DNA from 2 places in the Clostridium sp. B9 genome. Region 2 is predicted to be linked to the other one. Evidence: predicted binding sites of a transcription regulator. Region 2 holds the regulator's gene; the other holds the start of a gene.
What was found. The regulator Rex, encoded in region 2, represses fermentation and respiration genes when NADH is low (regulators of the CRP and FNR family bind a similar motif). The targets are predictions, from matches to a motif close to ATTGTTAANNNNTTAACAAT.

Region 1: the regulator Rex is predicted to act here: its motif matches at 4,195-4,214, upstream of adhE (bifunctional acetaldehyde-CoA/alcohol dehydrogenase).

The regions. Positions count from the first base shown of each region.
Region 1 is NZ_JBNWKA010000003.1:3,774,826-3,785,517, forward strand. It holds gene ACQZHJ_RS17090 (aminopeptidase P family protein) at 1-1,181, opposite strand, end outside; gene adhE (bifunctional acetaldehyde-CoA/alcohol dehydrogenase) at 1,335-3,932, opposite strand; gene ACQZHJ_RS17100 (spore maturation protein) at 4,375-4,893, opposite strand; gene ACQZHJ_RS17105 (nucleoside recognition domain-containing protein) at 4,906-5,484, opposite strand; gene ACQZHJ_RS17110 (hypothetical protein) at 5,596-5,775, shown strand; gene ACQZHJ_RS17115 (MATE family efflux transporter) at 5,820-7,190, opposite strand; gene ACQZHJ_RS17120 (hypothetical protein) at 7,326-7,961, opposite strand; gene ACQZHJ_RS17125 (cytochrome c biogenesis CcdA family protein) at 8,074-8,766, opposite strand; gene ACQZHJ_RS17130 (thioredoxin fold domain-containing protein) at 8,773-9,198, opposite strand; gene ACQZHJ_RS17135 (LacI family DNA-binding transcriptional regulator) at 9,298-10,296, opposite strand; gene ACQZHJ_RS17140 (rhodanese-like domain-containing protein) at 10,626-10,692, shown strand, end outside.
Region 2 is NZ_JBNWKA010000003.1:3,515,189-3,525,880, reverse strand. It holds gene ACQZHJ_RS15815 (Uma2 family endonuclease) at 1-213, shown strand, start outside; gene ACQZHJ_RS15810 (DUF3867 domain-containing protein) at 287-853, shown strand; gene ACQZHJ_RS15805 (zinc dependent phospholipase C family protein) at 1,076-1,654, shown strand; gene ACQZHJ_RS15800 (TrkA C-terminal domain-containing protein) at 1,736-2,356, shown strand; gene ACQZHJ_RS15795 (ArsR/SmtB family transcription factor) at 2,496-2,855, shown strand; gene ACQZHJ_RS15790 (heavy metal translocating P-type ATPase) at 2,869-5,058, shown strand; gene ACQZHJ_RS15785 (redox-sensing transcriptional repressor Rex) at 5,529-6,167, shown strand; gene ACQZHJ_RS15780 (short-chain-enoyl-CoA hydratase) at 6,467-7,249, shown strand; gene ACQZHJ_RS15775 (acyl-CoA dehydrogenase) at 7,299-8,438, shown strand; gene ACQZHJ_RS15770 (electron transfer flavoprotein subunit beta) at 8,457-9,236, shown strand; gene ACQZHJ_RS15765 (electron transfer flavoprotein subunit alpha/FixB family protein) at 9,258-10,265, shown strand; partial or broken gene ACQZHJ_RS15760 (3-hydroxybutyryl-CoA dehydrogenase) at 10,387-10,692, shown strand, end outside.

The DNA of each region.
Region 1 (10,692 bases), 260 kb from region 2:
TCACAACCATCTTTAGTAACTAAAACATCATCCTCTATTCTAATACCGATACACTCTTCTTCAATGTATAGTCCAGGCTCTACAGTATATACCATTCCTTCTTCAAGGATTATATTTCTCTTTCCAACATCATGAGTATCAAGTCCTAAGCTATGTCCTATTGAGTGGAAGTAATACTTTCTAAACTCTTTCTTATCTTCAATAAGTCCAAGTCTAACACAAGCTTCTGCTAAAAGGTTATTCGCCTTTTCATTTAACTCAACAAAACCTACTCCAGGTCTTATAGAGTTTATTATCTCTTCATTAACCTTTAAAACTTCCTCATATACTTCTTTTTGTCTTTTTGAGAATTTACCATTAGCAGGGAATGTTCTTGATATATCTCCATTATAGTAGTTAACTTGAGCACCTAAATCAAATAGAATTAAATCCCCATCTTTGATTTCACTATTATTATCTACATAATGTAAAGTAGCCGCATTAACTCCAGCTGCTGCTATTGTTTTGAAAGCATAATCCTTAACACCATGCTGCTTTAAATAGAAATCAAAGTAAGCCTCTAATTCATATTCCTTCATTCCAGGCTTACACTCTTTCATTAAAAGTTCTACACCCTTAGCCGTTATGTCTGCAGCCTTCTTGATTTCTTCTACTTCTTCTGCACATTTAATCTGTCTTAGATCAGCTATTTTACTATAAGTATCCTTTACTACCACCTGAGGATATTTTTCTCTTATTTCCTTAGCAAATCCTTGACTCTTACTAACCTCTTCGTTAAATCCTACTCTCTCTAAATCTAAGTATAAGATCTCAGCTATTCCATTAACAAATAAAGTGTTTAAATCACCTTCAAATTGTTCTAAGTATTTTATATTTTCAATTCCTGAAACCTCTTTAGCCTCATAATCTCTAATTGTCTTTCCAGTCCATTTTTCTTGCTCTAAATTAGGTCTTAATATATATAAGTTCTCTTCGGTGATTCCACCAATCTTTTTAATAACTAAAATATGTTTTTCTTCATCTATTCCTGTTAAGTAATAGAAATTTCTATTAGGAGTAAATGGGAAATACTCATCAGCAGTCTTTCTCTTTGCTTCTCCTGCAAACAATACTAGTACTGAATTATCATCTAATTTCTTTAATAAATTCTCTCTGTTCTTAGTAAAAACTAATTTGTTCATCTAAATCCCTCCAATTCCTATTTATTAAATTTTACCATATATACCTTTTAAAATCTTATCTTTAGAATGACATATTTTTATTTTTATCTAAATTAAAAAAAATACTCACTAGTTACCTAGTGAGTATTTATTATTCATCTTAGTACAAAACTACTAAACTCTGTCTTTTTTGCCTTCGAAAGCGTTAGTGTACATTTGCTTGATTTCACTGATTAATGGGTATCTTGGGTTAGCTCCTGTACATTGGTCATCGAATGCATCTTCACTCATTTTTTCTAATGTAGCGTAGAAGGCTTCTTTTGAAACTCCGCAATCAGCTATTGTTGCAGGGATTCCAACAGTCTTCTTAAGACCATCTATAGCTTTGATTAAGTTGTTAACTTTCTCATCTTCATTCTTTCCACCTAATCCTAAGTAGTCAGCTATTACAGCGTATCTCCACTTAGCATTTGGATACTTGTATTGTGGGAATGCAGCTTGTTTTCTTGGGTTGTCAACAGCGTTGAATCTTATTACTTGGTCGATTAAGATTCCGTTAGCAACTCCGTGAGCTATATGGTGCTCTGATCCTAATTTGTGTGCCATTGAGTGACATACTCCTAAGAATGCGTTAGCGAATGCCATACCTGCCATTGTTGAAGCGTGAGCCATTTTCTCTCTTGCTTTAACATTTGTAGTTCCCTCAGCGTAAGCTTGTGGTAAGTATTTGAATATTAATCTGATAGCTTCTAAAGCTAATCCGTTAGTGTACTCTGATGCTAAAACTGAAACATAAGCTTCTAAAGCATGAGTTAATGCGTCAATTCCTGATGCAGCTGTTAATCCTTTTGGCATGTTCATCATAAGTTCAGCATCTATGATAGCCATATCTGGAGTTAACTCGTAATCTGCTAATGGGTATTTTACTCCTGTTTCTTCATCAGTTATAACTGCGAATGGAGTTACTTCTGAACCAGTACCAGCTGATGTTGGAACTGAAATCATCATAGCTTTTTGACCCATAGTTGGGAATGGGTAAACTCTCTTTCTTATATCCATAAATCTCATTGCTAAATCTTCGAAAGCAACTTCTGGATGCTCATACATTACCCACATAATCTTAGCAGCGTCCATTGGTGAACCTCCACCAAGAGCTATGATTGCATCTGGTTGATAGCTTCTCATTGCTTCAGCACCTTTTTTAGCACATGCTAAAGTTGGGTCTGGAGTAACTTCTGAGAATACTCTGAAATCTACACCTATTTCTTCTAAAACATTTGTTATTTTATCAACATATCCTAGACTAGCTAGTACGTTGTCTGTTACTATAAATACTTTTTTCTTGTTTAAATCTTTTAATTCTCTAAGAGCAACTCCTAAAGCACCATATTTGAAGTAAACTTTTTCTGGAACTCTGAACCAAAGCATATTTTCTCTCCTTTCAGCTACACTCTTAATGTTAATTAAGTGTTTAGGACCAACGTTTTCTGAAACTGAGTTTCCACCCCATGATCCGCAACCTAATGTTAATGAAGGTGCTAGCTTAAAGTTGTAGATATCTCCGATTGCTCCTTGAGTTGATGGCATGTTGATTATTGTTCTACCAGTTTTCATAGTAGCACCAAATTTCATGATTCTGTCTTGTGACTTCATTCTATCTGTATATAAAACTGAAGTATGACCAAATCCACCAAGTTCAACTAATCTTTCAGCTTTAACTAAAGCTTCTTCGAAGTTAGCAACTCTGTACATTCCTAATACTGGTGATAATTTCTCGTGTGAGAATGGCTCTTCTAATTCAACTGATTCAACTTCACCTATTAAAACTTTAGTGTCTTTTGGAACTTTAACACCAGCCATATCAGCTATTTTCCATGCTGATTGACCAACTATGTTAGCATTTAAGTTACCGTTTATTAAAATTGTTTTTCTTACTTTATCTATTTCTTTATCTTTTAAGAAGTAAGCTCCTCTGTCAGCGAACTCTTTTCTTACTTCATCGTAAACTTCATCAACAACTAATACAGTTTGCTCTGATGCACAGATAACTCCGTTATCGAAAGTTTTTGATAATAATATTGAGTTTACTGCCATTTTTAAGTGAGCAGTTTCATCTATGATAGCTGGTGTATTACCTGCTCCAACTCCGATAGCTGGTTTACCTGATGAGTAAGCGGCTTTAACCATTCCTGGACCACCAGTAGCTAGTATGATATCAGCTTCTGCCATTAATACTTGTGACATTTCAACTGATGGCTCATCTATCCATCCGATTATATCCTTAGGAGCTCCAGCTTTAACTGCTGCTTCTAAAACAACTCTTGCTGCTTCTATTGTTGAGTTTTTAGCTCTTGGGTGTGGTGAGAAGAATACAGCGTTTCTAGTCTTTAATGATATTAAAGCTTTGAATATAGCTGTTGATGTTGGGTTTGTAGTAGGAACGATTGCTGCTACAACTCCGATTGGCTCAGCCACTTTTGTGATACCGAATGATTCATCTTTTTCTATTATTCCACAAGTTTTTTCATCCTTGTATTTGTTGTATATGTATTCAGCAGCGAAATGGTTTTTGATAACTTTATCTTCAACGATTCCCATTCCTGACTCTTCAACTGCCATTTTAGCTAATCTGATTCTTTCATTATTAGCTGCTACTGCTGCTTGTCTAAATATCTCATCTACTTGCTCTTGTGAGAATTTTGAGAACTCTTTTTGAGCTGCTCTTACTTTCTCTAATCTAAGCATTAATTCATCTACGTTTGTTACTTTCATGATACCCACCTCATTTAGATTAGTTTCTAATATTTTTTCATAATATATGTAAAATTTAATTAAAAGCGTTTTAGTTAAGTTTTTAACTTTAATAATATTCCATTTAGTGATATTTTTTCATTATTTTTTGTAATTTTTTTCATTTGTAAGCTTTTCATACTTCATTGCAAAGTTGTTTACCAACCTTACGAGATTATAATATCATCTTTCAAAGATGAAATCCAGACATTTTCTTACATTTTTTACATTTTATCGACAAAAATTCGTTATTTTTTTAACTATTTTGTGATTTTTTTATCAACTTTAAAGATTTACATTTTAGTTAAACGATTTCTGTAATTTTTTGGATTATTTCTGTATCATATTCATATTAAAATTAAATCCTCTTTTGTTCATCACTTTCTTTAGTATTATATTGCTATATTTTTGTTATTTTATTCAGCTATAGACCAAAAAATATACTTACTATTAATACAGCCATAATTATGGCTGTTAAATCAGCCATAAATGCAGCCCAAAATGTATGTCTTATCTTTTTTATTCCTACTGCTCCAAAATAAACTGTTATTGTGTAAAATATAGTTTCTGTTCCTCCCATTATTACAGATGATATTAATCCTTCTCTTGTATCTGGTCCTAATGTATTTATTAATTCAGTATATACACCTAATGCTCCACTTCCTGATAAAGGTTTTATAAGAACTAAAGGTACAACATCTTTTGGTAGGCCTATAAACGAAACAAAGGGTTCCATAAAATCATTTAATAAATTAAGTAAATTAGCATCCTTAAATATTCTTATTGCAATCATCATAGCTAATAAAGCAGGGAAAATCTTCAAACATACTGTTAGTCCTTCTTTTGCACCCTCTAAAAACCATTCATAAACTTTTCTTCCTTTAAACATTCCATATAGAACAATTAAAAGAAATATTATTGGAATTATGTTATTTACAAACAAGCTTTTCCCTCCTTAAAAATATCTTTGTAGTATTTTGCAACAAGCAACGCCTACACAACATGCTATAAATGTACATATTATTGCTGGAATTATAATGCTAGCAGGCTCACTTGATCCAGCTGCTGCTCTTATAGATATTACTGTAGATGGTATTAACTGAATACATGCAGCATTTATAACTAGGAACAAAGCCATGTCATTTGATGCTTTTCCATCGGTTTCTTTATTAATCTTATTTAATTCAATCATTGCCTTTATTCCAAGAGGAGTTGCAGCATTTGATAAACCAAACATATTAGCTGTAAGATTCATGACAATCGCTCCCATAGCTTCATCACTATGTGCACTTTCTTTAAACAACTTCCTTAATATAGGATTTAAAAGCTTAGCTACCTTTGAAGTTAATCCACTTTTCTCTGCGATTTTCATAACTCCACACCAGAAACACATGATTCCAACTAAGGAAATAATAAACTTTACTGCACCTTCCGAAGATTCCGTTAAGCCCTTTGTAATCAACTCTCCCTGGCCTGTCACTATGCTAAAAATCAACCCTGAAGCTATAATTGCAAACCATATATAATTAATCATCTCTCCTCCCAAATCATAAGTAATTTCTGTATAATATATGCCTTGCATAGATAGAATAGTAGTGTTACCATAAAACTACAAAGAACGAATTTACTTCAAAGGAGAATTTATATGAACGAAAATAACTTAAAATTAGCTCAACAAGATATAGATGAGGTTTTAAAAACAGTTGAAGAATTAGAAGGTCAAATAGAAGATTTATCAAAAGATGCTATAAAACAAAAATTCGTTACGTTAACAGAGAAAGTAAGAAAACTTGAAGATTTATTAAAAGATGAAGGTATTATATAAATAGAAAAGCTGAGCTTAGAAAATTCTAAACTCAGCTTTTTTTATTATATTGCTTCTTCTGTCTCTTCTATTCCATCTTCTCTTCTAAACTCTTTTACCATAAATAATGCTGTAATAACAGTTGATAAAAAGTCTGATGTTGTACCTGCTAACCATACTCCTATTAATCCTAATCCTGCTACTCTAGGTAATATGATTGTAAGTGGTATTAAAAGAATAACTTGTCTTAATAAGCTTAAGAACATTGCAAGCTTTGCTTTGCCTATTGATTGGAAGTAGTTTGAACCAACTATAGGTATTCCTATTATAGGCATCATTAATAAGTAAATTCTTAATCCTGGAACTCCAATATCTAATAACTGAGGATCTGCATTGAACATACTTATTGCTACTTCTGGGAATGTTTGAATTAGTATTCCACCAATAACTAATATTACAGTAGCTGCTATTATAGCTAGCTTAACTGTTTTTTGAGCCCTATGATACTGCTTAGCTCCATAATTATATCCTATTATAGGCTGTGATCCTTGGTTTATTCCAAAGATAGGCATCAAGAATATCATTGATATAGATGATATTGCTGCCATAGCGCCTATGGCTAAATCTCCACCATATGTTTTCAAAGCATTGTTAGCTATTATCTGAACAGCACTTGCTGCCATTTGCATTGAAAATGGTGCAACTCCTATTGCTAAAATTATCTTTACTAATCTCCACTCTAATTTAAAAGTTTCAAATTTCAATTTAAGATTTGAAGAACCTAAAGTATAGTAATAAAGCATTATTACTGTAGTAACTATTTGAGAAATTACTGTAGCCCATGCAGCACCTTTAATTCCCCAATTAAGTACAAATATAAATACAGCATCTAATATAACATTTATAATACATCCTAAAATCATTATAGCTGCTGACATCTTTGGATTACCGTCTGCTCTTATTGTACTATATAAAGAGAATGACATTAAATTGAATATTGTCCCAAGAAGTATTACATTTATATATTCCTTAGCATAAAAAATTGTTGATTCACTAGCTCCAAATAAGTTCAATATGTTATTTGCAAATATAATACCTACAGCTGTTAATATTAATGATATTATTGCAATTAATATTACAGAGTTTCCTAAAATCTTCTCTGCATCTTTTCTATTGTTTTGTCCAAACTTTATGGATATATTTGCTGTAGCTCCTATTCCTATAAGCATTCCAAAACCAAGTAGTATAGACATAATAGGCATTGTTATTCCAACACCAGTTATGGCAAGTGGACCTACTTCTGGTATATGTCCAATAAACATTCTATCTACAATATTATAAAGTGCATTTACAAGCATCCCTATAATTGCAGGTACAGAGTATTTAAGTAAAAGCTTTATTTCTGATTCTTCCCCTAATAATTTCTGATCTTTCATAATCCTCTCCTCCTTTGAATCAACATTTCTTAAATATATGCATTAGTCTATTATACATTAATATTTAATTTTTAGTCAGACATATTTTCAATTAAAAAAGACTAAAAGTAAATCTCTACTTTTAGTCTTTATATACTAATTAGTGCTTAAATCTCTATAAATTACATTTCCAGCTACTAAATTAAAGCTTAATGCAATATTTAATATTAACGTAAATATTATTATAGCAGGAATGCTTTGATTTAAGAACATAGCTAAAGCCATTGTAATAAGGTTTAGTATCATAACTAAAACGAACTGCTTTAACAATACATCTAAGAAATTATTTTTTATTAAATCAAAACTTCTCTTTATACTATTAACTACTGTACTATCTTCAACTACTGCAATCTGCATAGCTAATATGAAAAAGACTTGTAACACTATTCCTAATGGTGCAAATATTCCAGATCCAAAACTTACTACAAAAGTTTGAATTATGAATACACCTAATGGGAATATTGGATTTTTAAAGGATTCTTTAATTGTCTCAACCCAAGTAAGCTTAGTTCCTCTAGCAAAACTATTAACAAGCTTTATTATAGCTATTGCTGAAAATCCTGAACAGAATATACTAAGGAAACTTAATATTCCTATCCTTCCTATTAGTATTGCTGGTATTGCAAAGAGTACAGATATAAAAACTATATCAAGTAAATTACTTTTAATTATATTAAATGTTGATTTTATGAATTGTCCAACTGACATCTTATTTCTTATGTTTTTTTTCATACGTTCCTCCCAATAAAAAATAGTTATTAATATAGATAATATCAAATTTAACAACTATTTTGATTGAGTTCATTTTAATTTAACACTTTCTACTTATTTGGTTTAAAATTGTTTATGCCCCTAAATAGAAAAGATAGAATCCTACTAAAATAATTATCACACCTAATATATTCTTTAATATATTTCCTACCTTTTGTCCTTTTTCTGAATAAGCTATTTTCTCCACAAAACCAAATGATGTTCCTGTAAGTATTATTAAAATACTATGTCCCATTGAATACATAAGAAGCATTATAACCCCTAATGGTAAGTTTCCACTTGCTGCAATAAATGCTATTATAGCCGCCATTATTGGTGTTGCACAAGGTGAAGCCAAAACTCCACTTACTATTCCTAAGAAAAACACCTCTAAAAAACCTTCTCTCTTCTTTGGTATTTTACAAGCATCTTTTTTATCTCCAAAAATATTTATTATATTCATTACTTGAAGACCCGAAACAATCATTATTAAAGCAAGGATTATATACCAGAACTTCCCCGCTCCTAAAAAAGCTTTTCCTATAATAGCTGTAATAACTCCTATACTAGTAAATGTTAAAGCTATTCCAATAGAGAAAATTATTGAATATCTTAAGGCTTTCTTATCGTCCTTAACTCCATTTCCTTGAACATATCCTATTAATAAAGGAATAGATGATAATGTACAAGGACTAAATGACGCAACTACGCCAGCAAAGAATGATAATATTACTGCTAAAATAGTATTATCTGAAATAACTTGATTAAAATATGCTAAAAACTCCATAGGATTTTATACCCCCAAAGATTTTATTACATTTTCTATATCATTAGACCTCATAAGACCTTGATGAGTGTAAAACTCACTACCGTCTTTGTCTAAGAATACTGTTGTAGGAACTACATATGCACCATATTTATATGCTAATTCTAAGTTCTTCTCTTCCTCTAACCTAGCATAATAAACATTAAACTTACCAGGATACTTATTAGCAACTATACTTATTTCTTCTTGCATTTCAACGCAATATGGACAAGTATCTGTCTTAAACATTATAAGTGTAGGAATTCCACTTTTAGCATCCTCTAAATTTGTAATAACATTAGTTTCTTCACTAGATTTATCTCTTCGTTCTTCAATATAATTTTTTCCAAAGTATATACCGAGCAAAGTAAGTAGAATTAAAGATATAACTATCATCTTCTTTTTATTTCCCATATTATCCCCCTTATTAAAATACCCCTATTTTTTGTATAAAAAAAGGTAACATAATTTTATATTATGTTACCTAATGATTATGCATTTTTTATGCATTAATTACTTACAACTATCTCTTTTAACTAAATCATGTTCTAAAACGAAATGATCTTGCTCTAAAGGCTTGTTGTTTATTATTTTAATTAACATTCTCATAGCTATTGATCCCATATCATACATTGGTTGTGATACAGTAGTTAATTTTGGATAGAATACATGAGCTAAGTCAATGTCATTGAATCCTATAACACTAACTTCTTCAGGAACCTTTATTCCTTTATCTCTTAAAGCATTTATAGCTCCCATAGCTATTTCGTCAGAAGCACAGATTACACCCTCTATCTTCTGTCCTTTTTCAAGCATTGCTAAAATAGCATCATATCCTGTTTTAACCTTTAAGTTTTTGAAATATGTTAATTCTTCATTGAATTCTATTCCAGCTTCAGCTAATGCAGCCTTATAACCTTGGAATCTTTTACCCCAAGCGTTATTTAAGTCACCTTCAACTCCAATGAAAGCTATATTCTTCATGTCTTTATCTATTAAATGCTTTGTAGCCTCATATGTAGCTTTTTCATTATCTATTGTTACACTTGGGAATTTGCCATTTTGCTCATCATTCTCTACTAAAACTGTTTTTAAATCTAATTCATTTATTAGATTTAAAGTTTCTTCTCCTAGTGATGAACTCATATAAAGAACTCCATCAACCATTTTTTCTTTAAGTACTCTTAAATACTCTTTTTCTTTTTCTAAGTCTAAATCTGAATTACATAACATAACATTATATTTGTAAATGTTTGCTACGTCTTCAGCACCTCTAACTATCTCAGGATACATCTGATTTGATATATCAGGCACTAATATACCTATAGTTCTTGTTCTATGTGTTTTTAAACTTCTTGCAACTATATTAGGTCTATACCCTAATTTTTTTATAGCTTCTACTACTTTTTTCTTAGTTTCTTCGTTTACAACGTCTATGTCATTTAATACTCTTGAAACTGTTGCTATTGATACTCCGGCTTCTCTAGCAACGTCTTTAATTGAAGCAGCCATCTAACTCAACTCCTATACTTAACTTTATTACCTATCTATTATCTTAGTACTTCAATATTATAATGATAACTTTACATTTATACAAGGAATTTATGTATATTTGTGTAATTTGCTTAAATTCCTTTTAACTTTTTTAATTTAAAAACGTTTTCTTATTAATAATTGTAATAAAATTCAAGTATTAATTCAATGCAAAAACTCATTAAATCCTTTAAATTTTCTACAATTTCACAATTATGTTGTATAATCAAATATATTATTAGTCATAGGTTAACCATACTTATGTAATATTATAATAACATTAAAAACTTATTAGGAGGCAAACTTAAATGTATAAAGATATAGATATAACAGAATCAATTAAATTGATAGAAGAAAATAAAGATTTATTAATAT
Region 2 (10,692 bases):
GATACAGTTATAAAAATGGAATTGTATTCTAATGCAGGGATAAGAGAATATAATTTGGTTTATCAAGAAGGATCAATACAGCAATATAGATTGAATGAATTTGGGTTTTACTATTTAGCAAATTCGTTCAGAAGTGATGAGTTTTATAAAAGTATAGTGTTTAAAGATTTAGAAATTGACTTAAAAAAAGTTTTTAATAGTTTAGACTTTTAAAGTAGTAGACACAATTATATTTTATGATATTATAGTAATAATATAAATTTGAACTTTACGGAGGTATTGTTTTATGAGTGATAGAATTGTTGATTTTAATGAATTAAAGAACAAGGCAAGAGATAAAGATATAGATAATTTTGAATCATATATTTATGATTTATACTACTCAGTAGCTCAAGGGCAAATGAGTATGATGGAACTTTCAAGAGAGATAACTAAATACATGAATGAGAACAATATTTCTCAGGAAAAGTTTTTAAATATTCAAACAGAAATGCTTAAGAGATATGGCTTTGATATGGGTGATATTGAAGGTCAAATGAAGAACTTAGGTATAGATATGAGTAGCTTAGGAATTCAAGGAGGCGACTATGAGAACTTAAGAAAAACTCTTAGCTTCCAAGAAAAATATCAAGGAAAAGTAAAAACAACAGCAGTTACTACATATTCAATTAAAAATGATAAAAATGATATAGAGTTAATTTTAGAAAAAGAAAAAGTTCTTATAACTAGTCCAAAGACAATAAATCTTCAAGATACAGAGTTAAATGAGTTTTTATGCTCATATAAAAAGACCTTATCAGATGATGTTTTAGATATAAGGTTTTGTGAAAATGTAGGTCAATACAACTATTAAGATTAATGGTACCCTAAACATATGATGTTTTAAATTTAATCATATATTTAGGGGCTTTTTATTTCCTGAGGATTAAAAAAATTTTTATTAAAGCGAGATATTTAAGGATTATTAATTAATAATAAATTAATAAATTGTAGGTTGATTTGTAATATACTTTTAATTAATATGATATATCATATTAATAAGAAACTTTTTTAAAAGGGATTAGAGGTAATAGATATGTTAATGAACACACATGTTCTTATTGCACAAAATATATTGAGAGACGTTAAAGTAGATTTTAAAATAAACGAGAAGAATTTCATATATGGAAATGTGAAGCCTGATATGGTTTCAAAATATAAATTAAAGAAACATTACCTAGATGAATCTTTCGATATGATTGTTAATAAGATAAAAAAACTAGCATCTTTAAGTCTGCTAGATTTTAAAAAGAAATTTTCAGTAAGTAGATTTAGTCAAGAATTAGGAGTGATTTGTCATTTTATATGTGACTTTTTCTGCATTCCACATAGTGAGAGGTGGGAATTTAAACATAGCATGAATAAACATGTTAAGTATGAAAAAGAATTAGCTAGTTTTGCTAAAACTTATATTCCTTGTAGAGATCAATATGATGTATGGGGAAATATGTCCGTTGAGCACTTTTTAAAGGAAGCACATAAGGCTTATAAGATGAATGAAAGTTATGCTAATGATATGCAATATGCTTATTTTGCATGTAGAAGTATAATAAAATATATAAATGATTCAATTGCTATAAATACTCAGTCAGTATATATAGGAGCTACTGCTTAATACAAATATTTCCTTTTGGTGTTTAATATGTTAGAATAAAATTAACTATGTAACTAATACATTAAAGGGAAAGGGTATATGATGGATTGTAAAGTTAATGAGCCTATATACAAGCAAATAGCTTTAGATATTGCAGGCAGAATATATAATGATGATATAAAAGTTGGAGATAAGATACATGGTAGATCAACACTAGCAAGTAAGTATAATGTATCACCAGAGACAGTTAGAAAAGCTGTAAAGCTATTAGAAGATATGGAAGTTGTGGAATCTAGTAAAGGTAGTGGGGTTATTATTTTATCGAAAGATAATGCTTATGATTTTATAAATAGATTTCATTCTATTGAAAGTGTAACTTCTTTAAAACATGATATTGAATCATTGATGGAAGAAAAAAAAGTTATTGAAAAGAATATAGGAGATATGATTGATAAGATTGTGGATTATTCTAATAGGCTTAGATATACAAATCCATTAACTCCTATAGAGATAGAATTACCTAAAGAATGTGAGCTTATAGGAAAAAGTATTTCTGAAACTAAGTTTTGGCAGGAAACAGGAGCAACTATAGTTGCTATAAGAAGAAAAGGAGAACTTGTTATTTCTCCAGGACCATATTTAGTTTTTAAAGAAGAGGACAATATTTTAGTTGTTGGAGAAGAAGAAATTTTAAAAAGAATAGAGATTTTTTTAGATAATTAAAGAAAAGCTAAACTGATTATAAAATTTTATAAATTAGTTTAGCTTTTTTTGGTTGCATTTTTTTGTGGACAGACATATAATGAAAGTGAACATATGAGCATTTGTTCATATGATAATATTAAAATTAGGAGTTTAAAATATGAGCAGTAATAAAATAGAGAGTTGTAATTGTTCAATTGTGCATGAAGATATAGTAAATAAAGTGAAGGCACATTTACCAAAGGAAGAAGTTTTATATGATTTAGCAGAAGTTTTTAAGGTTTTTGGTGATTCTACTAGAATAAAGATATTATATGCTTTATTTGAGGGAGAAATGTGTGTATGTGATATGGCAGAATTATTAGGCGTAAGTCAATCAGCAGTATCACATCAATTAAGAGTTTTAAAACAAGCAAGACTAGTAAAGTTTAGAAGAGAAGGGAAAGTAGTATTTTATTCCCTAGCTGATGACCATGTAAAACACATTTTTAATGAAGGATTAGATCATGTATTAGAGTAAAGGAGGGATAAGCATGAAAGACATGAAACTTTACTTAGAAGGATTAAATTGTGCTGGATGTGCTGGCAAAATTGAAGACAAAGTAAATAAATTGAATGAAGTTGATGAAGCAATTTTAAATTTTTCAACTAAGCTTCTTCTAATAACTCCGAAAGATGGTATTCAAGAGGAGGTTCTTGAAGGAAAAGTAAGAAAGATTGTTTTAGATTTAGAACCAGATGTAAAAGTTCTAAAAGAATCTGAGAAAAATAAGATGAAGAATTCAAAGGGTGCATGTTCTTGTCATGATGAACATGAACACGGGCATGACCATGGTCATAGCCATAATGAAGAAAAATCAAATAATAAATTCGGAATAGATAAAAAAGAATTAATAAGACTAGGTGCAGCCATTGCATTATTTATAATAGGTATGATAGTTAATTTAGATAAAGGATATGAGCTTGCAATATTTGGAGTGGCATATATTTTAGCAGGTGGAGAAGTCTTATTAAGAGCATTTAAAAATATCTTAAGAGGACAAGTTTTTGATGAAAACTTCTTAATGAGTATAGCAACAATAGGAGCATTTGCTATTGGAGAGTTCCCAGAAGGGGTAGCAGTAATGTTATTCTATGAAATAGGAGAAATGTTTCAAGATTATGCTGTTAATAGATCAAGAACATCAATATCAGATTTAATGAATATAAGACCAGACTATGCTAATATAATTAGTCTTACAGGTGAAGAGAAAAAAGTTTCTCCAGAAAGTGTTTCAGTAGGATCAATAATAGTTGTAAGAGCTGGTGAAAAGATACCGCTAGATGGTATTGTTCTATCAGGAGAGGGAGCATTAGATGTATCAGCTTTAACTGGTGAGTCTTTACCAAAAGAAGTTGAAAAAAATGATGAAGTATTGGCTGGTTCAATAAATAGAAGTGGATTGTTAAAGATAAAGGTTACAAAGAATTTTGGAGAATCAACAGTTTCGAAGATATTAGATTTGGTTGAGAATGCTGGAAACAAAAAAGCACCAACTGAACAATTTATAACTAAGTTTGCAAGATACTATACACCAGTAGTGGTATTTTCAGCACTAGCACTTGCTTTCTTACCACCTCTATTAATAAGTGGGGCAAGCTTATCTGAATGGGTAGGAAGAGCATTAATATTCTTAGTTGTTTCTTGTCCTTGTGCATTAGTAGTTTCAATTCCTTTAGGATACTTTGGTGGAATAGGTTCTGCTTCTAAAAATGGTATCTTAGTAAAAGGTAGTAACTACTTAGAGGCTTTAAATAATATTGAGAGTATAGTTTTTGATAAAACTGGTACACTAACAAAAGGTACATTTAAAGTTAAAAAAGCAGAGAGCACAAGCAAATTAAGTAATGAAGAATTATTAGAATTAGGAGCATATGCTGAATACTATTCAAACCATCCAATTGCAAAATCAGTTGTTAAAGCTTTTGATAAAACTATAGATAAGTCATTAATATCAAACTATGAAGAAATTCCAGGCAAGGGATTAAGAGTTAATATTGATGGTAGCACAGTCTTTGCTGGTAATGAGAAGTTAATGAAGATGAATAACATAAATACCACTAAGATTGATGAAATTGGAACAGTAATTTATATCGCAAATGAAAAATCAGAACTAGGTTATATTGTTATTGCTGATGAAATAAAAGATGATGCTAAAGAAGCAATAAGTGGGTTAAAGAAGGTTGGAGTTAAGCAAACTGTTATGCTAACAGGTGATAATGAGAAAGTTGGAGATAACGTAGCAAGAGAGCTAGGTATTGACAAAGCTTATTGTAATTTATTACCTCAAGATAAAGTTGAAAAGCTTGAAGAGCTATTTAATAATAAGAGTAAGGATAAAAAGATTGCCTTTGTTGGTGATGGAATAAATGATGCACCAGTGTTAGCTAGAGCTGATATAGGTATAGCTATGGGTGGTGTAGGATCAGATGCAGCAATAGAAGCAGCAGATGTTGTAATAATGGATGATGAACCAAGTAAGATAATAAAAGCAATAAAAATCGCTAAGAGAACAAACAAAATTGTATGGCAAAATATTATATTCGCGTTAACAGTTAAGGTTATAATATTAATATTCGGAGCACTAGGTATGGCTAATATGTGGGAAGCTGTATTTGGAGATGTAGGTGTTACATTAATAGCTATATTAAACTCAAGTAGAATATTAAAAAACAATAATTAAGAAGCGTGAAATTTGTCTAAAGTTGTTGACAGAGATAGGTTTTTTTGATATCATTACATGGTAAGAATACTTTCAGGCATAGGGTATAGATTGTAAATAATTCCCTTAAACTTTTATATTAAACATTATGAAATGTTTAAATAGGCTTGTGTGCACGTAGGGTTTTAGCCACGCAAGCCTTATTTTTTTTGTTAAAATTTATTAAAAGCGTTAAGTAGTGATAAATTAATATGATTTAATTATATTAATTTAATATGATAAAATTGGTAAAAAATATAAGAAATACACTTAAATACATATATTTTTGATAGTGAAACCAAAAGAATGTTAAAATATAGACAAACTTTTTAGGGTATGGTAATATTTTAGAAGGCTAAATTTGTAATTTTATCATTTAAGTTTGAAATACAGTCTAAAAAGTAATTGCTTTTTTAAAAAAAAGATGAACTTTAGAAAGAGGTGCTATTAAAATGGAAAAGAAAAAAGGTATATCTATGGCCGTTATAAAAAGATTACCTAAGTACCATAGATATCTACAAGAATTAATGGAAAATGATGTTGATAGAATATCTTCAAAAGAGTTAAGTGAGAAGATTGGATTCACTGCATCACAGATAAGACAAGATCTTAATTGTTTTGGAGATTTTGGCCAACAGGGATATGGATACAATGTTAAAGAATTATATAATAACATTGGAAGTATATTAGGTCTTACAAGAGACTATAACACTGTTATAATCGGGGCTGGTAACATAGGTCAGGCTATTGCAAATTATAATAGTTTTGATAAATTAGGATTTAAATTAAAAGGTATTTTTGATGCGAATCCAAGAATGTTTGGAATAAAAATAAGAGATGTTGAGATAAAAGATATAGAAGAACTTACTCCATTTGTAAGAGAAAATGACGTAGAAATAGGAATAATTTGTGTACCAAGAGCTAATGCTCAAAAGGTTTGTGATGAACTTGTTGAGGGTGGAATTAAAGGTATATGGAACTTTGCTCCTATAGATTTAGAAGTGCCAAAAGAGGTAACTGTAGAGAATGTTCATTTAAGTGAAAGTATGATGACTTTAGTATATCTTTTAAATCATAGTAATGAAAAATAGAGTGAAATTATCATAGAATAACTTGTAAATATGGAAAAAAATTAGGATATTTCGAAAAAAATACAAATAATATATTGAAATATTTGCTATTAAGTTTTATAATTTAGTTGAAGTGCATTAGTGCTTCAACTATTTTTTTACCTTTGTTTGTTACAAAATTAACAATAAAATGGTTTTTTGTAATAAAAATAGGGGTGAAGCAATACTATTTTTAGTATTGAAAATTTAAATTTGTTAGTTAATTAGTTGTTAAACGATTTAAAACCATACATTTACTATGGTATAAGGGAGGAAATACAATGGAATTAAATAATGTAATCTTTGAAAAAGAAGGAAACATTGGAATTTTAACAATTAACAGACCTAAAGCTTTAAATGCATTAAATTCTGAAACATTAAAGGATTTAAATACTGCAATAGAGCATATTGAGAATGACAATGATGTATATGTAGTTATTTTAACAGGAGCAGGTGAAAAAGCTTTTGTTGCAGGTGCAGACATCGCAGAAATGAAAGATTTAAACGAAGAACAGGGTAAAGAGTTTGGACTTTTAGGTAATAAAGTATTTAGAAGATTAGAAAAATTAGACAAGCCAGTTATTGCTGCTATAAATGGATTCGCTTTAGGTGGTGGATGTGAAATATCAATGGCTTGTGATATAAGAATTGCAAGTTCAAAAGCTAAATTTGCACAACCTGAGGTAGGTCTAGGAATTACTCCTGGATTTGGTGGAACACAAAGATTACCAAGAATAGTTGGTATGGGTAAAGCTAAAGAACTTATCTACACAGGCGACATAATAAAAGCTGATGAAGCTTTAAGAATTGGTCTAGTAAATAAGGTTGTTGAACCAGAAACTTTAATGGATGAAGCTATGACTATGGCTAATAAAATAGCTGCAAATGCTCCAATAGCTGTTAAGTTATGTAAAGATGCTATTGATAGAGGAATGCAAGTTGATATAGATTCAGCTATAGTTGTTGAAGCTGAAGACTTTGGAAAATGTTTTTCTACAGAAGACCAAAAAGAGGGTATGAGTGCTTTTGTGGAAAGAAGAGAAAAGAATTTTAAAAACAAATAATTTTTTGAAATAAAAAATGGTTGTGTGAATTTAAGGAGGGTAATTAAAGATGAACTTTCAATTAACAAGAGAACAAGAATTAGTTAAGCAAATGGTTAGAGAATTTGCACAAAATGAAGTTAAGCCAATCGCTGCAGAGATAGATGAAACAGAAAGATTCCCAATGGAGAATGTTAAGAAGATGGCTAAACTAGGAATGATGGGAATTCCTTTTAAGAAAGAATTCGGAGGAGCTGGTGGAGATACTTTATCTTATATCTTAGCTGTTGAAGAATTATCAAAAGTTTGTGGTACTACAGGGGTTATATTATCAGCTCATACTTCATTATGTGCTTCATTAATAGACCAGTTTGGTACTCCAGCACAAAAAGAAAAATACTTAACTCCACTTGCTAAAGGTGAGAAGTTAGGAGCTTTCGGTTTAACTGAGCCAGGAGCTGGTACAGATGCTGCAGGACAACAAACTACAGCTGTATTAGAAGGAGATAATTACATCTTAAACGGAAGTAAAATCTTCATAACAAACGGTGGGGTTGCTGATACTTTCATAATCTTTGCTATGACTGATAAGAGTCAAGGAACAAGAGGAATTTCAGCTTTCATAGTTGAAAAAGGGTTCCCAGGATTCTCAATTGGTAAATTAGAAGACAAAATGGGTATAAGAGCTTCTTCAACAACTGAGTTAATCATGGAAAATTGTATAGTTCCAAAAGAAAACTTAATCGGAAGAGAAGGAAAAGGATTTGGAATTGCAATGAAAACTCTAGATGGTGGTAGAATTGGTATCGCTGCTCAAGCATTAGGTATAGCAGAAGGTGCTTTTGAAGAGGCTATCGCTTACATGAAGGAAAGAAAACAGTTTGGTAGATCATTATCTGCATTCCAAGGATTACAATGGATGGTTGCAGAAATGGATGTTAAAATCGAAGCTGCAAGATTTTTAGTATATAAAGCAGCTTGCTTAAAAGAAGAGGGTAAACCATATTCAGTAGACGCTGCAAGAGCTAAATTATTTGCTGCTGACGTAGCTATGGAAGTAACAACTAAGGCAGTTCAATTATTCGGTGGATATGGATATACTAAGGAATACCCAGTTGAAAGAATGATGAGAGATGCTAAGATAACTGAAATTTATGAGGGAACTTCAGAAGTTCAAAAAATGGTTATCGCAGGAAGCATATTAAGATAATTTTAGGAGGGCTTTGAGATGAAAATAGTAGTTTGCTTAAAACAAGTGCCAGATACAACAGCTGTTAAAATAGATCCAAAAACAGGAACTCTTATAAGAGATGGAGTTCCATCAATCATAAACCCAGAGGATAAGCATGCTTTAGAAGCTGCATTACAAATAAAAGATAATGAAGGAGCAGAGGTAACTGTAATAAGTATGGGACCTCCTCAAGCTAAAGCTGCTTTAAGAGAAGCTTTATGCATGGGAGCTGATAAGGCTATCCTTATAACTGATAGAGCATTCGCAGGAGCTGATACATTAGCTACTTCAAAAGCTTTAGCAGGAGCATTAAAGAAATTAGAATATGATATAGTATTCGCTGGAAGACAAGCTATCGATGGAGATACTGCACAAGTTGGTCCAGAAATAGCTGAACATTTAAATATTCCACAAGTAACTTACGTTCAAGACGTTAAAGTTGAAGAAGATGGATTATTAGTAAATAGAGCTTTAGAAGATGGATATGAATTAATAAAAGTTGAGGCACCAGTACTTTTAACTGCTATAAAAGAGTTAAATGAGCCAAGATACATGAATATTGCAAGAATATTCGAAACATCTGACGATGAAATCTTAGTATGGTCAGCTGATGATATAGATGTAGATAAAGCTGAATTAGGATTAAAAGGATCTCCTACAAAAGTTAAGAGATCAATGACTAAAGAAGCTAAGGGTGCTGGAGAAATAGTTAAAGAGTCACCTAAAGATTCAGTTACTTATGTATTAGGTAAATTAAAAGAAAAACACTACATCTAAGGATTATGGGAGGTATTTAAGATGAATAAAGCAGATTTCAATGGCGTTTGGGTTTTTGCAGAGCAAAGAGAAGGCCAATTACAAAAAGTTTCATTAGAATTATTAGGTGAAGGTAGAAAAATCGCTGATAAATTAGGTTCAAAATTAACAGCGTTATTAATAGGAAATAAAGTTGAAAACTTAGTTGAAGACTTATCAAGACATGGTGCTGATGAAGTGTTAGTTGTTGACTCACCTGAGTTAGAGCACTATACAACTGATGGTTATACAAAAGCTATCTGCGAGTTAGCTGATGCTAAAAAACCAAACATAATCTTCATAGGAGCAACTTTCATAGGAAGAGACTTAGGTCCAAGAGTTGCAGCTAGATTATCAACTGGATTAACTGCTGACTGTACATCATTAGATGTTGATGTTGAGAGCGGAGACTTATTAGCAACAAGACCAGCATTTGGTGGTAACTTAATGGCTACAATCGTATGTCCAGATCATAGACCACAAATGGCTACAGTTAGACCAGGAGTTTTCGAAAAACTTCCACTAGGTGAAAATGATGCAACTGTAGAAAATATAGAAGTTAAGTTCGAAGCTAACGATATAAGAACAAAAATCGTTGAAATAGTTAAAGAGCACAAAGATATTATGGATATCTCAGAAGCTAGCGTATTAGTAGCTGGTGGTAGAGGTGTAGGTTCAGAAGAAAACTTCACTATGCTTAAAGAATTAGCTGAAGTTTTAGGTGGATCAATTGCCGCTTCAAGAGCAGCTATAGAAAAAGGATGGGTAGATAAAGATTACCAAGTTGGACAAACAGGAAAAACTGTTAGACCAAGCATATATGTTGCTTGTGGTATTTCAGGAGCTATCCAACATACAGCTGGTATGCAAGATGCTGATATGATAATAGCTATAAACAAAGATGCTAGTGCTCCAATCATGAAAATTGCTGACTATGCAATAGTTGGAGATGTAAATAAAGTAATTCCAGAATTCATCGCTCAATTAAAAGCTATGAAAGAGGAAGCTTAATTTAAAATAGGTAATATAACAAGGGTAAACTTATAAAATTTTTCAATTAATGGTGTAGGGCTTTTCTGAAGTGAGAAATCAGAAAAGTCCAATTAAAGAGAGTATTTAGGAGGAACTTAATATGGAAAAGATTTTTGTAATTGGTGCAGGTACAATGGGTGCTGGAATAGTTCAAGCATTCGCACAAAAAGGATATGAAGTAATCGTTAGAGATATAAAAGACGAGTTTGTTGATAGAGGAATTGCTGGAATCAACAAAGGTCTTACTAAGTTAGTTTCTAAAGGAAAAATAACTGAAGAAGATAAAGAAGCAGTTTTATCAAAAATCACTGGAACAACTGATTTAGGAATGGCTGCTGATTGTGATTTAGTTATAGAAGCTGCAGTAGAAAATATGGAAATCAAAAAGCAAATATTTGCTGAGTTA